DNA from 2 places in the Streptosporangium fragile genome. Region 2 is predicted to be linked to the other one. Evidence: riboswitches for the same ligand, from Rfam matches in the RefSeq annotation. Region 2 holds a riboswitch; the other holds the start of a gene.

Region 1 (6,763 bases), on a different contig from region 2:
CGGCCACACCCGCTGGGCCACCCACGGCGCGCCCAGCGACGTCAACGCCCACCCGCACCTGTCCGGCGACGAGCGTGTCGCGGTCGTGCACAACGGCATCATCGAGAACGCCGACGAGCTGCGGGTCAAGCTGGAGGCCGACGGCGCGGTCTTCGTCTCCGAGACCGACACCGAGGTGCTGTCCCACCTGATCGCCCGGACGGTCAAGGAGACCGACTCCCTCGTGGAGGCGGTCCGCGTGGCGCTCAAGCGGGTCGTGGGCACCTACGGCATCGCGGTGGTCGACGCCGAGCGCCCCGGCGAGGTGGTCGTCGCCCGCAACGGCAGCCCGATCGTGCTGGGCATCGGCGAGAAGGAGATGTTCGCCGCCTCCGACGTGGCCGCGCTGGTCCGCTACACCCGCCAGGTGGTCCACCTGGAGGACGGCGAGATCGCGGTGCTGAAGGCCGACGGGTTCAACACCTTCGCCAGCGACGCCCGGGAGACGGCCAAGGAGCCGCTGACCGTCGACTGGGAGGCCGGCCACTACGACACCGGCGGCTACGAGCACTACCTGCTCAAGGAGATCTCCGAGCAGCCCGAGACCGTGGCCAGGACGTTGCGCGGGCGCCTGGACGACCGTTTCCACATCGCCCACCTCGGCGGTCTCAACATGGACGCGCGGGAGACCCGCTCGTTCCGCCGGGTCAAGATCATCGGCTGCGGGTCCGCGTACTATTCGGGGCAGATCGGCGCCCAGCTCATCGAGGAGCTGGCGCGCATCCCGGCCGACGCCGAGCCGGCCAGCGAGTTCCGCTACCGCAGCCCGGTGGTGGAGGCCGACACCCTCTATGTGGCGATCAGCCAGTCGGGGGAGACCTACGACACCCTCGCCGCGGTCCAGGAGCTCAAGCGCAAGGGCGGCCGGGTGCTCGGCATCGTCAACACCGTCGGCAGCGCGATCGCCCGTGAGTGCGACGGCGGCGTCTACCTGCACGCCGGACCCGAGGTCTCGGTGGCGAGCACGAAGGCGTTCACCTCGACCGCCGTGGCCTTCGCCCTGCTCGCGCTCCACCTGGGCCGGGTGCGCGACCTGTCCCCGGCCGACGGCCGCCGCATCTGCGAGGGCCTGCGCAGGCTGCCCGACCAGATCAAGGAGATCCTCGCGCTGGAGCCGCGGATCGAGGAGCTGGCGCGGAAGTACGCCGAGGCGCCGAGCATGATGTTCGTCGGACGGGTCCGGGGCTACCCGGTGGCCCGTGAGGGCGCGCAGAAGCTCAAGGAGATCTCCTACGTCCACGCCGAGGCCTACCCGGCCAGCGAGCTCAAGCACGGGCCGCTGGCGCTGATCGGCCCGGAGATGCCGACCGTGGCGATCGTCCCCGACGACGAGCTGCTCGACAAGAATCTCACCACGCTGGGTGAGATCCGCGCCCGGGGCGGGCGGGTGCTCATGGTCGGGCACCGCGTCGCCGACCCCAAGCTGGCCGACGACTGCGTCGTGGTGCCCAGGAACGAGACCGAGCTGGACCCGATCCTGCTGACGATCCCGCTCCAGCTCTTCGCCTACCACGCGGCCGTGGCGCTGGACCGGGACGTCGACAAGCCCCGTAACCTGGCCAAGAGCGTCACGGTGGAGTAGATCCACCCACCCCGGATCCTCCAGGTGGGACCTTCCCGGTAAGACCTCTCCGATAAGACACCCTCGCGTGTGACAGGAGGTGTCAGGAGGGTAATTCGAGTTATAGGGGGTATTGGGGGGAAGGGGCGCTTATGCGCCGTAGGGGGTTTTTGGCGCTTGTTGCGGGGATGATGGCCGCCGCGGGCTGTGGCTCGACGAGCGGCTCGGCCGGCGCGGCGGTGGACCGGCTTTCCGTCGTCGCGCCCGTCTCCCGCGGTCAGAGCTGGGAGGCGGTCCCCCGCACGCTGGCCGCGGTCCTGACCCGGTCGCGCCTCGCCCGGACCGTCCAGGTCGTCGACCGCCCGTCCGGGGCGGGCTCCGCCGCCACGGACGGGCTCGGCCCCCTCCGCGGCCCCTTCGTGCGCGAAGGCAGGGTGCTCGTCGCCGGGATGTCACTGGTGGCCGGCGCGGAGATCGCCGGCTCCGTCCCCCTGGTGAACGCCACCACCCCCCTCGCCCGCCTCGTCGGCGACTGGGCCTCCCTCGTCGTCCCGGACGACTCCCGCCTGCGCTCCTTCGACGACTTCGCCGCCGAGCTCCGTCGCGACCCGGCCGCGCTCTCGGTCGGCGGCCGGCTGGAGGGGGGCTCCGACCACGTGCTCTACGGCATGATCGGCAAGTGCCTGGGGGTCGACGCCCGGCTGCTCGACTACGCCGGGTACCTCACCGCCGCCGACGCCGTGGAGGCGCTCCACCTCGGCCGGGTGGCCGCGCTCCTCGGCTCGGTCCGGTCCTTCCGGGCCGGGATCGCCGCGGGCCGCCTGCGGCCCCTGGTGGTCTCCTCCGGAGAGCGCGTCGACGGGGTCGACGCGCCGACGCTCCTGGAGCTGGACGTCCGCCTCGAGTACAGCGACTGGTGCGGCCTGCTCGGGTCGGCGCGCATGGCGGAGGAGGACCGGGACGCGGCGCTCGCCCTGTGCGACGGGATCGACGCCGACCCCGCCTGGCGCGCCCGGTGCGCGGCCAACGGCTGGAGCCGGGTCTACCTCGGCGGCGACGGCTTCCGCCAGTGGCTGTCCACGGAGACGGCGCGCACCCGCGAGGTCCTTCGCGATCTCGGCCTGCTGAAGTCTTCCGACACAACCTGTTGGGGCGGTTGCGTCGGGCGGTACTAGATGTAGGATCCTGCTCGTTGCTGGTTCGCCTCGGGAGAGGCGAGGAAAGAGGGAACCCGGTGCGATTCCGGGACTGCCCCGCAGCGGTGAACGGGAACGAAAGCCGTCATTGAGCACTGGGTGAACCATGCCCGGGAAGCGACGGCCGGTAGGCGTGTGCGCGGTGCCCGTGAGTCCGAAGACCTGCCGGTGACGTGAGTGTCCAGGGCCTCGTGGGAGGGTCCGCGGACGAAGCGGTCCGGCGTGCCCGGAATCGCTCGCTGCCGCGTGCCCGTCCCCGGAGAGGCGTACGGGGAAGTTCGAGCGAGCGAGGGGCAGGACGTGACACAGACCGTGGTCGGCGCCACCGGGAAGACCGCAGGGGAGAGCATCGGGCAGGACGCGGGCGCTCCGGGTCCTTCCGGCGGCGCGCGGGGCCCGGGTGAGGCGCGCGGGCAGGACGCGGCGCGGACCGGTGCGGCATCGGCCGATCGCCGGCTGGCCATCGACGAGGCCGCCGCCCGGGTGATCACCGACCCGGAGAACTCCAAGGTCGCCGCCGGGCTGCTGGCCGAGCTGATCGCCGAGGAGGCCGCCGGGCACGGCGTCCGGAGCTTCTCCGACTCCGTCGCCGCCACCCACGCGGCCGGGCTGGTCGCCGACCGGCTGGCGGAGTTCGTGGCCGCCGACGCCGGGACGCTGGACGCGCTGATCGACCCGGAGGCCGACGCCCGGTTCGAGTACTTCGGGCTGCGCACGGTCTACGACCGCTACCTGCTGCGCCACCCGGAGACCCGCAAGGTCCTGGAGCGCCCGCAGCATTTCCTCCTGCGGGTCGCCTGCGGCCTGTCGGAGACGGTCGAGGAGGCCGCCGAGCTCTACGGGCTCATGGCCGCCCTGGCCTACCTGCCCAGCTCGCCCACCCTGTTCAACGCCGGGTCACGCAGGCCGCAGCTGTCGTCCTGTTTCCTGCTCGACTCCCCGCGCGACGAGCTGGAGGCCGTCTACGAGCGCTACGGCCAGGTCGCGCGCCTGTCGAAGTACGCCGGGGGGATCGGGATCTCCTGGAGCAGGATCCGCTCCCGGGGCTCGCTGATCCGGGGCACCAACGGCCACTCCAACGGCATCGTGCCGTGGCTGCGCACACTCGACGCCAGCGTCGCGGCGGTCAACCAGGGCGGCCGGCGCAAGGGCGCGGCCTGCGTCTACCTGGAGACGTGGCACGCCGACATCGAGGAGTTCCTGGAACTGCGCGACAACACCGGCGAGGAGGCCCGCCGCACGCACAACCTGAACCTGGCGAACTGGATCCCGGACGAGTTCATGCGCCGGGTGGAGGCCGACGGCGTGTGGTCGCTGTTCGACCCCAAGGAGGTCCCGCACCTGGTCGACCTGTACGGCGCCGCGTTCGACGAGGCCTACCGCGCCGCCGAGGCCGAGGGCCGCTTCACCAGGCAGATCCCCGCCCGCACCCTGTACGGCCGGATGATGCGCACCCTCGCCCAGACGGGCAACGGCTGGATGACGTTCAAGGACGCCGCCAACCGCACCTCCAACCAGACGGCGCGCCCGGAGAACGTCATCCATCTGTCGAACCTCTGCACCGAGATCCTGGAGGTCACCGGTGACGCCGAGACCGCCGTCTGCAACCTCGGCTCGATCAACCTCGCCGCGCACCTGACCGCCTCCGGCGACGACGTCGACTGGCCGCGGCTGCGCGCCACCGTCCGCACCGCGGTGCGTTTCCTCGACCGCACCATCGACCTGGGCTTCTACCCGACCCCCGAGGCCGAGGCCGCCAACCGGCGCTGGCGCCCGATCGGGCTCGGCATGATGGGCCTGGCCGACGTGCTGTTCGCGCTGCGCCTGCCCTTCGACGGCCCCGAGGCCCTGGCGCTGTCCACCCGGATCTCCGAGGAGATCGCGCTCGCCGCGTACGCCACCTCCGCGGACCTGGCGGTCGAGCGGGGCCGCCACCCCTCCTACGAGGAGACCAGGGCCGCCGCCGGGGTGCTCCACCCCGACCACTACGGGGCGGCGACCTCCGCGGAGTGGACCGCGCTCCGCGAGCGGATCGCGGTGACCGGCCTGCGCAACTCGCTGATGATCGCGATCGCCCCCACGGCCACCATCGCCTCCATCGCGGGCTGCTACGAGTGCATCGAGCCCCAGGTCTCCAACGTCTTCAAGCGCGAGACCCTGTCCGGGGAGTTCCTCCAGGTCAACCGTTACCTGGTCCGGGACCTGGCGGCCCGGGGGCTGTGGACCCCGCGGATCCGCGACGCGATCAAGCGCGCGGACGGGTCCGTCCAGGACATCCCGGAGATCCCCGCCGACCTGAAGCTGCTCTACCGGACCGCCTGGGAGCTGCCGCAGAAGGCGCTGATCGACCTGGCCGCCGCGCGCACCCCGTACATCGACCAGTCGCAGTCGCTGAACCTCTTCATGGCCACGCCGACCATCGGCAAGCTCTCCTCGATGTACGCCTACGCGTGGCGGTCGGGCCTGAAGACCACCTACTACCTGCGCTCGCGCCCGGCCACCCGGATCGCGCAGGCCACCGTGGCGGCGCCCGCGGCGCGGACCGCGCCCGATCCCGAGGCCGTCGCCTGCTCCCTGGAGAACCCCGAGTACTGCGACGCCTGCCAGTAGGCGACCCGGTAGCGACCCCTTCGAAAGGCCCTCACCTGATGCTGCTCGACCCCGGCATGGACCTGACCCTGCGGCCGATGCGCTACCCGGAGTTCTACGAACGCTTCCGGGCCGCGATCCGCAACACCTGGACCGTGGAGGAGGTGGACCTCGCCTCCGACCTGGCGGACCTGGCGAAGATGACGCCCGAGGAGCGCCACCTGATCAACCGCCTCGTCGCCTTCTTCGCCACCGGCGACTCGATCGTGGCCAACAACCTGGTCCTCAACCTCTACCAGCACCTCAACGCGCCCGAGGCGCGCCTGTACCTCAGCAGGCAGCTCTTCGAGGAGGCGGTGCACGTCCAGTTCTACCTGACCCTGCTCGACACCTACCTGCCCGACCCGGACGAGCGGGTCAAGGCGTTCGCCGCGGTCGAGCACATCCCCTCGATCCGCGACAAGGCGGAGTTCTGCTTCCGGTGGATCGACTCGCTCGGCGGGCTGACCCGGCTGGAGACCCGCGAGGACCGGCGGGCCTTCCTGCTCAACCTGATCTGCTTCGCCGCGTGCATCGAGGGGTTGTTCTTCTACGGCGCCTTCGCCTACGTCTACTGGTTCCGCTCCCGCGGCCTGCTCGGCGGCCTGGCCACCGGGACGAACTGGGTGTTCCGCGACGAGTCCCTGCACATGGAGTTCGCCTTCGGCGTCGTGGACACCGTACGGGCCGAGGAGCCGGACCTGTTCGACGGCAGGCTCACCGAGCAGGTCACCCGGATGATGGAGGAGGCGGTGGCGGCCGAGCTGGCCTTCGCCGAGGACCTGTGCGGGGACGGGCTGCTCGGCATGAGCGTGGACCGGATGCGGGAGTACCTCGAGTACGTCGCCGACCAGCGGCTGGTCCGGCTCGGGATGCCCGTCCGGTACGGCACGGCCAACCCGTTCGCGTTCATGGAGCTGCAGGACGTGCAGGAGCTGGCGAACTTCTTCGAAAGGAGGGTCTCCGCCTACCAGGTAGCGGTTGAGGGAAATGTGACGTTTGATGAGTCCTTCTGATTAGCTGGTCGTTCAGGGGAAACCCTCTCCTCTGCAGAGAACCGGTCAAGGATAGAGACGACGAGGGGGACGCCGTCAGTGTCCGAATGGCTCATCATGATCATCTCCGTGCTCGCCGCCGTCGTGGCCGTGGAGGTGGTACGCCGGATCCTGCGGTCGCGGCTGATCGGCGAGAGATGGGCTCTCGCCGGTCCGCTCGTCCGCCGCTGCACGTGGCCCGGGTTCGCCTCGGCCACCGTGGCGACCGCCTACACGGTCTACGAGCCGGGCATGGCGGAGGGCTCCATCAGCGTGATGATCGAGCGGATTCTCAGCCTGCTGAT
Region 2 (6,763 bases):
GGCTCCTCCAGCTCGGCCACCAGTCGCACGGCGTCGTCCAGCAACGCCACGACGTGCGGGAACGCGTCGCGGAAGAAACCGCTGATCCGGACGGTCACGTCCACGCGCGGGCGGCCGAGCTCCGCCGCCGGGATCGGCGCGAGGCCGGTGACGCGCCGCGAGGCCTCGTCCCACACCGGCCGCACGCCGAGCAGCGCCAGCACCTCGGCCACGTCGTCCCCGGCGGTGCGCATGGCGCTGGTCCCCCACACCGACAGCCCGACCGAGCGCGGCCAGTCGCCGGTGTCGGCCCGGTAGCGCTCCAGCAGGGAGTCGGCCATCGCCTGGCCCGTCTCCCAGGCCAGCCTGCTCGGCACGGCCTTGGGATCGACCGAGTAGAAGTTGCGGCCGGTGGGGAGCACGTTGATCAGCCCGCGCAGCGGGGAGCCGCTCGGCCCGGCCGGGACGTACCCGCCGTCGAGGGCGTGCAGGATCGCGTCGATCTCGTCGGTGGTACGCGCCAGCCGGGGCACGACCTCGGTGGCGGCGAACCGCAGGATCCGCTCCACCCGCTCCGCGCGTTCCGGGCCGGCGGCGTCCGGGAGGGCCGCGGCGGGCTCGGCGGCGGAGGCCGTGACGCCCGGGGACCCCGCGGCGGGGGTCAGGACGGCGGCGGTCACCTCGGGGACGGCGGCGGCGTCCCAGCCCCGGGCCTCCATGCCCTCGACCAGGGCCCGGGCCAGCGCCTCGGCCTCGTCGACGCCGATCCGGCCGGCGGTGCCGTCCTCGGCCAGGCCCAGGGCCTCACGCAGGCCGGGCAGCGCCTGGCTGCCGGCCCAGACCTGCCGGGCGCGCAGCATCGCCAGCACGAGGTCGACCCGCGTGGCGCCCTCGGGGGCGGCCCCGAGCACGTGCAGGCCGTCACGGATCTGGACGTCCTTGACCTCGCACAGCCAGCCGTCGACGTGCAGCAGGAAGTCGTCGAACTCGGCGTCGTGCGGGCGGTCCTCGACGCCGAGGTCGTGGTCGAGCCGGGCGGCCTGGACGAGCGTCCAGATCTGGGCGCGGATCGCGGGCAGCTTGGCCGGGTCCATCACGGCGATCGAGGCGTGCTCGTCGAGCAGCTGCTCCAGCCGGGCCATGTCGCCGTAGGTGTCGGCGCGGGCCATCGGCGGGACGAGGTGGTCCACCAGGGTGGCGTGGGCGCGGCGCTTGGCCTGCGTGCCCTCGCCGGGGTCGTTGACCAGGAACGGGTAGATCAGCGGCAGGTCGCCCAGGGCCGCGTCGGGCCCGCAGGAGGCCGACAGGCCCGCGGACTTCCCGGGCAGCCACTCCAGGTTGCCGTGCTTGCCCACGTGGACCACGGCGTGGGCGCCGAAGCCGTCGGCCAGCCAGCGGTAGGCCGCCAGGTAGTGGTGGCTGGGCGGCAGGTCGGGGTCGTGGTAGATCGCGATGGGGTTCTCGCCGAAGCCGCGGGGCGGCTGCACCATGACCACGACGTTGCCGGCGCGCAGCGCGGCCAGCACGATCTCGCCCTCCGGGTCACGCGAGCGGTCCACGAACAGCTCGCCGGGCGGCGGGCCCCAGTGCTCCTCGATCCCGGCGCGCAGATCCTCCGGGAGCGTGGCGTACCACTCGGCGTAGCGGCCCGCCGCGATACGCACCGGGTTGGCGGCGAGCTGCTCCTCGGTCAGCCAGTCCTGGTCCTGTCCGCCCGCGGCGATCAGGGCGTGGATCAGCGCGTCGCCGTCCCGCTCGGCCACTCCGGGCAGCTCGCCCTCGGCGCCGATGTCGTAGCCCCGCTCGCGCAGCGCGGCCAGCAGCCGGACGAGGCTCGCGGGGGTGTCCAGGCCGACGGCGTTGCCGATGCGGGCATGCTTGGTGGGGTAGGCCGACAGCATCAGCACCAGCCGCCGCTCGGCGGGCGGGACGTGCCGCAGCGCGGCGTGGCGCACGGCGATGCCCGCGACCCGCGCGGCCCGCTCGGGGTCGGCCACGTAGACGGTCAGCCCGTCCTCGTCGATCTCCTTGAAGGAGAACGGCACGGTGATGATCCGCCCGTCGAACTCGGGGATCGCGACCTGGGTGGCGGCGTCCAGCGGTGACAGGCCGTCGTCGTTCTCCTCCCAGGAGGCGCGGCTGCTCGTCAGGCAGAGCCCCTGCAGGATGGGCACGTCCAGCTCGGCGAGGGCGCCGACGTCCCAGGCCTCGTCGTCGCCGCCGGCCGAGGCGGTGGCCGGGCGGGTGCCGCCCGCGGCGAGCACGGTCACCACGAGGGCGTCGACCGTGCGCAGGGCGTCGAGCAGGCCGGGCTCGGCGGCGCGCAGGGACGCGCAGTACAGGGGCAGCGCCCGGCCGCCGGCGTCCTCGACGGCCGAGCAGAGGGCCTCGACGAAGGCGGTGTTGCCCGCCACGTGGTGGGCCCGGTAGTAGAGCACTCCGACGACCGGCCCGTCCTCACGCCGGGCCCGCCGCTCCAGCACGCCCCAGGTGGGGGTGGGCACCGGTGGGGCGAACCCGTGGCCGGTGAGCAGCAGCGTGTCCGACAGGAACCGGTGGAGTTCGGTCAGGTTGGCCGGGCCGCCGTGGGCGAGGTAGGCGTGCGCCTCGGCGCAGACGCCGCCGGGCACCGTGGACAGCTCCATCAGCTCGGCGTCCGGCGCCTGCTCACCGCCGAGGACGACGACGGGCCGGGGCCCGGCGAGCAGCGCGTCCAGGCCCTCCTCCCAGGCCCGGCGCCCGCCCAGCAGGCGGACCACGACCAGGTCGACGCCCTCCGCCAGCGACGGGAGGTCCTCGGCGGTGAGCCGGGCGGGATTGCCCAGCCGGTAGCCGGCCCCGCTCGCGCGGGCGCTCAGCAGGTCGGTGTCGGAGGTGGAGAGCAGGAGGATCACGCGCCACGCTCCGCGGAGAAGCCGCGGGACCCGGCGGTGAGGCCGGGCGATGCCACGGCGGCACCGGCGCGGGCCGGCGGTGCCACGGCGGACGTGGCATGGACCAGCGGTGCCACGGTGGCCCCGGCAGCGCCCGGCGATGCCACGGTGGACGTGGCGGCAGGGCTCAGCGGTGCCACGGTGTGGCGGGGGAACGGCGAAAAGCGCACGGAGCTCCCTCCCTCGGGGTCCTCGCCCCGGGTCGTCGTCGGCCGCGACGGCTGGAGTCTCCTGGCTCCCGGATCGGTGCTCACCCCGGCCTTCCCGTCCGTCGCCGGACAGTGGCCCGGGTGGGGTTCGCTCCCCGGTCACAGTGGCGGGACCGCGCCGGACTCGCACCGGCTTCCTCCCTGTACCGTCGCCAACGATGACACTACGGCAGTCCGGTCCATTGCAAGAAACTGGCATTAGCATCCTGTCCGTGGCCATTCCCGACTTTTCCGGACGATCGCGACTTGACGCATGTCCCGGGGCTCTCCAGGTGCACGCCGCCGCCGACGGCGGCCTGGCGCGCGTCCGCGTGCCCGGCGGGCGCCTGACGGCCACCCAGCTGCGCGAGATCGCCCGCGCCTCGGCCTCGTACGGGAACGGCGTCATCGAGCTGACCTCGCGGGCGAACATCCAGGTCCGCGGCCTCGGCCCGGACGGCGGGTTCGCCGCGCGGATGGCCGACGCGGGCCTGCTGCCGTCGGCCACCCACGAGCGCGTCCGCAACGTCCTCGCCTCCCCGCTGACCGGCCTGGACGGTCCGGGCGGCGGCGGGATCGCCGACGTCACGCCCCTGGTGGAGGAACTGGACCGGCGGCTGTGCGCCCGGCCGGCGCTGGCCGCCCTGCCCGGGCGGTTCATGTTCGCCCTCGACGACGGGCGGGGGGACGTGGCCGGGTTCGACGCCGACTCCGGGATCCTGCCGACCGGCCCGGACGAGGCCGCGGTGCTGCTCGCGGGGGCCGACAGCGGCCTGCGCGTCCCGCTGGGCGGGGCCGTGACCGTCCTGCTCGCCGCCGCCGACGCCTTCCTCGCCGAGCAGGCGGCCCAGGACGTCACCGTCTGGCGCGTCTCCGAGCTCCACGACGGTCCCGCCCGGATCGCCACCCGTCTGCGGGCCGTCCTCGCACCGCCCTCCGGCGCGGCCGGACCCGGCTCCGGGGGTGCCGTCCCCGAGCCCGGGCCCGGACGGGCGGGTGGCACCGGGGAGGCGGGCGGCGGCACCGGGCCGGTGCGGCCACGGGCCGCGGCGTTCGGGCCGGTGGGAGTCGTCCCGGGCGGGGACGGGGCGCGGGTCGCGCTCGGGGTCGCCGTGCCGCTGGGGCGGCTGACCGCCGAGCAGGCCGAGGCGCTCGCGGACGCGGCCGCCGGCGGCGAGATCCGGCTCACGCCGTGGCGCGGCGCGGTCCTGCCCGGCCTGCGGAAGGACCAGGTCGCCGGGACGGCCGCCCGCCTCGTGGCCGCCGGACTGGTCGTCGACCCCGACTCACCGTGGATCGGTGTGACGGCCTGTACCGGCCGGCCGGGCTGCGCCAGGTCACTCGCCGACGTCCAAGCCGACGCCGCCCTCGTCATCGCCCTGTCCGGCGCGGCCGGCCCTTCCGGCTCACCCGGCCCGCCCGATCCGGACGGCCCGGCGGGAAGCCGGGGTGCGACCTCCCCCGGTGGCACCGGCGGAGCCGCCCCGGTCGCGGGCCGCGCCCCGGGCACCGGTACGCTCCCGGTGCACTGGGCCGGCTGCGGCAGGCGCTGCGGCCGTCCGCGGGGACGGGTCGCGGACGTGGTCGCCACCGGCGACGGCTACCGGGTGGAACTGGACGGCACCGGCCGGGCCTGTGCCGGCATCGAGGAGACCGCGGCCGCGGTGGCGGCCGCCAGAGGGGACCTGTGATCGACTACGTCCGTGACGGCGCGGAGATCTACCGCCGTTCGTTCGCCACCATCCGCACCGAGGCCGACCTGGACGGCCTGCCCCCCGACGTCGCCCAGGTGGCGGTCCGCATGATCCACGCCTGCGGGATGGTCGACCTGGTGGCCGACCTCGCCTGGTCGCCCGGGGTCGTGGCGTCGGCCCGCGCGGCCCTGCGCGCCGGCGCGCCGGTGCTCTGCGACGCCCGGATGGTCGCCTCCGGAGTGACCCGGCGCCGCCTGCCCGCGGACAACGAGGTGATCTGCACCCTTGGCGACCCCCGGGTGCCGGAGCTCGCCGAACGGCTGGGCACCACCCGCAGCGCCGCGGCGCTGGAGCTCTGGCGCGACCGGCTGGACGGCTCCGTGGTGGCGATCGGGAACGCGCCCACGGCCCTGTTCCGGCTGCTGGAGATGGTCGAGGAGGGCGCGGGCCGGCCGGCCGCCGTACTCGGCGTCCCGGTCGGGTTCATCGGCGCCGCCGAGTCCAAGCAGGCCCTCGCCGAGCATCCGGCGGGCCTTGCGTACCTGGTCGTGCACGGCCGCCGGGGCGGGAGCGCGATGACCGCCGCCGCGGTCAACGCGATCGCGAGCGAGGAGGAGTGAGCAGCGACATGACCGGACGGCTGTGGGGTGTGGGGCTCGGGCCCGGGGATCCCGAGTTGGTGACCGTCAAGGCGGCCCGCCTCATCGGCGCGGCGGACGTGATCGCCTTCCACAGCGCCCGCCACGGCCGGAGCATCGCCCGCTCGGTGGCGGCGCCGTACCTGCGTGAGGGGCAGATCGAGGAGGCTCTCATCTATCCGCTCACCACGGAGACCACCGACCACCCCGGCGGCTACCAGGGCGCGATCGACGACTTCTACGCCGACTGCGCGGTGCGGCTGGCGGCCCACCTGGACGCCGGGCGCGACGTGGTGGTGCTGTGCGAGGGCGACCCGCTCTTCTACGGCTCCTACATGCACATGCACAAGCGCCTGGCGCACCGCTACGTCACCGAGGTGGTGCCGGGCGTGACCTCGGTCAGCGGCGCCTCGGCGGTCCTCGGGCGCCCGCTGGTCGAGCGCGACGAGGTGCTCACCGTGCTGCCGGGGACGCTCCCCGCGCCCGTCCTCGCCGAGCGTCTCGCGGCGACCGACTCGGCCGCGGTGCTCAAGCTCGGCCGCACGTTCGCCAAGGTCCGCGACGCGCTGGCCGAGGCCGGGCGCCTGGACGAGGCCTGGTACGTGGAGCGCGCCACCACCGGGCAGCAGCGCCTGGCCCCGCTCGCCGAGGTGGATCCGGACAGCGTGCCGTACTTCTCCCTGGCGCTGATCCCGAGTCCGGTCAACGCCGCCGGACCCGCGCCCGTCCGGGGGGAGACGGCCCCGGACGCCGCGGGGGCACGCGGCGAGGTGGTCGTGGTCGGGCTCGGCCCGGCCGGACGGCCGTGGCTGACGCCCGAGGTCCAGGAGGCGCTGGCCGGTGTCGACGACCTCGTCGGGTACGGCCCCTACCTCGACCGGGTCCCGCCGAACCCGCGGCAGCGCCGCCACCCCACCGACAACCGGGTGGAGGCCGAGCGCGCCGCGCACGCGCTGGAGCTGGCCGCGGCCGGGTCCCGGGTGGCTGTGGTCTCCTCGGGCGACCCCGGGGTGTTCGCGATGGCCAGCGCGGTACTGGAGGTGGCGTGCGAGCCCCGCTTCGCGCACGTCCCGGTGCGGGTGCTGCCGGGCCTGACCGCGGCGCACGCGGTGGCCAGCCGGGCCGGGGCGCCCCTGGGCCACGACTACTGCGTGCTGTCGCTGTCGGACCTGCTCAAGCCGTGGGAGATCGTCGCCGAGCGGATCAGTGCCGCGGCCAAGGCCGACCTGGTCCTGGCGATCTACAACCCGGCCTCGAAGAGCCGTACCTGGCAGGTGGCCGCCGCGCGTGACCTGCTCCTGGAGCACCGCGTGCCGGAGACCCCGGTGGTC

The links. Region 2 has a riboswitch for cobalamin ahead of cobN (cobaltochelatase subunit CobN). Riboswitches for the same ligand answer to the same signal wherever they lie in the genome.
Region 1: another riboswitch for cobalamin. It lies ahead of ABD841_RS29360 (ribonucleoside-diphosphate reductase subunit alpha); the one in region 2 lies ahead of cobN (cobaltochelatase subunit CobN).

The regions. Positions count from the first base shown of each region.
Region 1 covers NZ_BAAAVI010000054.1:50,015-56,777, reverse strand. Annotated here, with positions in the region: gene glmS (glutamine--fructose-6-phosphate transaminase (isomerizing)) at 1-1,621, shown strand, start outside; gene ABD841_RS29365 (tripartite tricarboxylate transporter substrate-binding protein) at 1,771-2,775, shown strand; cobalamin riboswitch at 2,780-2,980, shown strand; gene ABD841_RS29360 (ribonucleoside-diphosphate reductase subunit alpha) at 3,097-5,406, shown strand; gene ABD841_RS29355 (ribonucleotide-diphosphate reductase subunit beta) at 5,445-6,440, shown strand; gene ABD841_RS29350 (mechanosensitive ion channel family protein) at 6,519-6,763, shown strand, end outside.
Region 2 covers NZ_BAAAVI010000023.1:90,743-97,505, reverse strand. Annotated here, with positions in the region: gene cobN (cobaltochelatase subunit CobN) at 1-2,873, opposite strand, end outside; cobalamin riboswitch at 3,115-3,287, opposite strand; gene ABD841_RS17555 (precorrin-3B synthase) at 3,394-4,791, shown strand; gene ABD841_RS17550 (precorrin-8X methylmutase) at 4,788-5,414, shown strand; gene ABD841_RS17545 (precorrin-2 C(20)-methyltransferase) at 5,423-6,763, shown strand, end outside.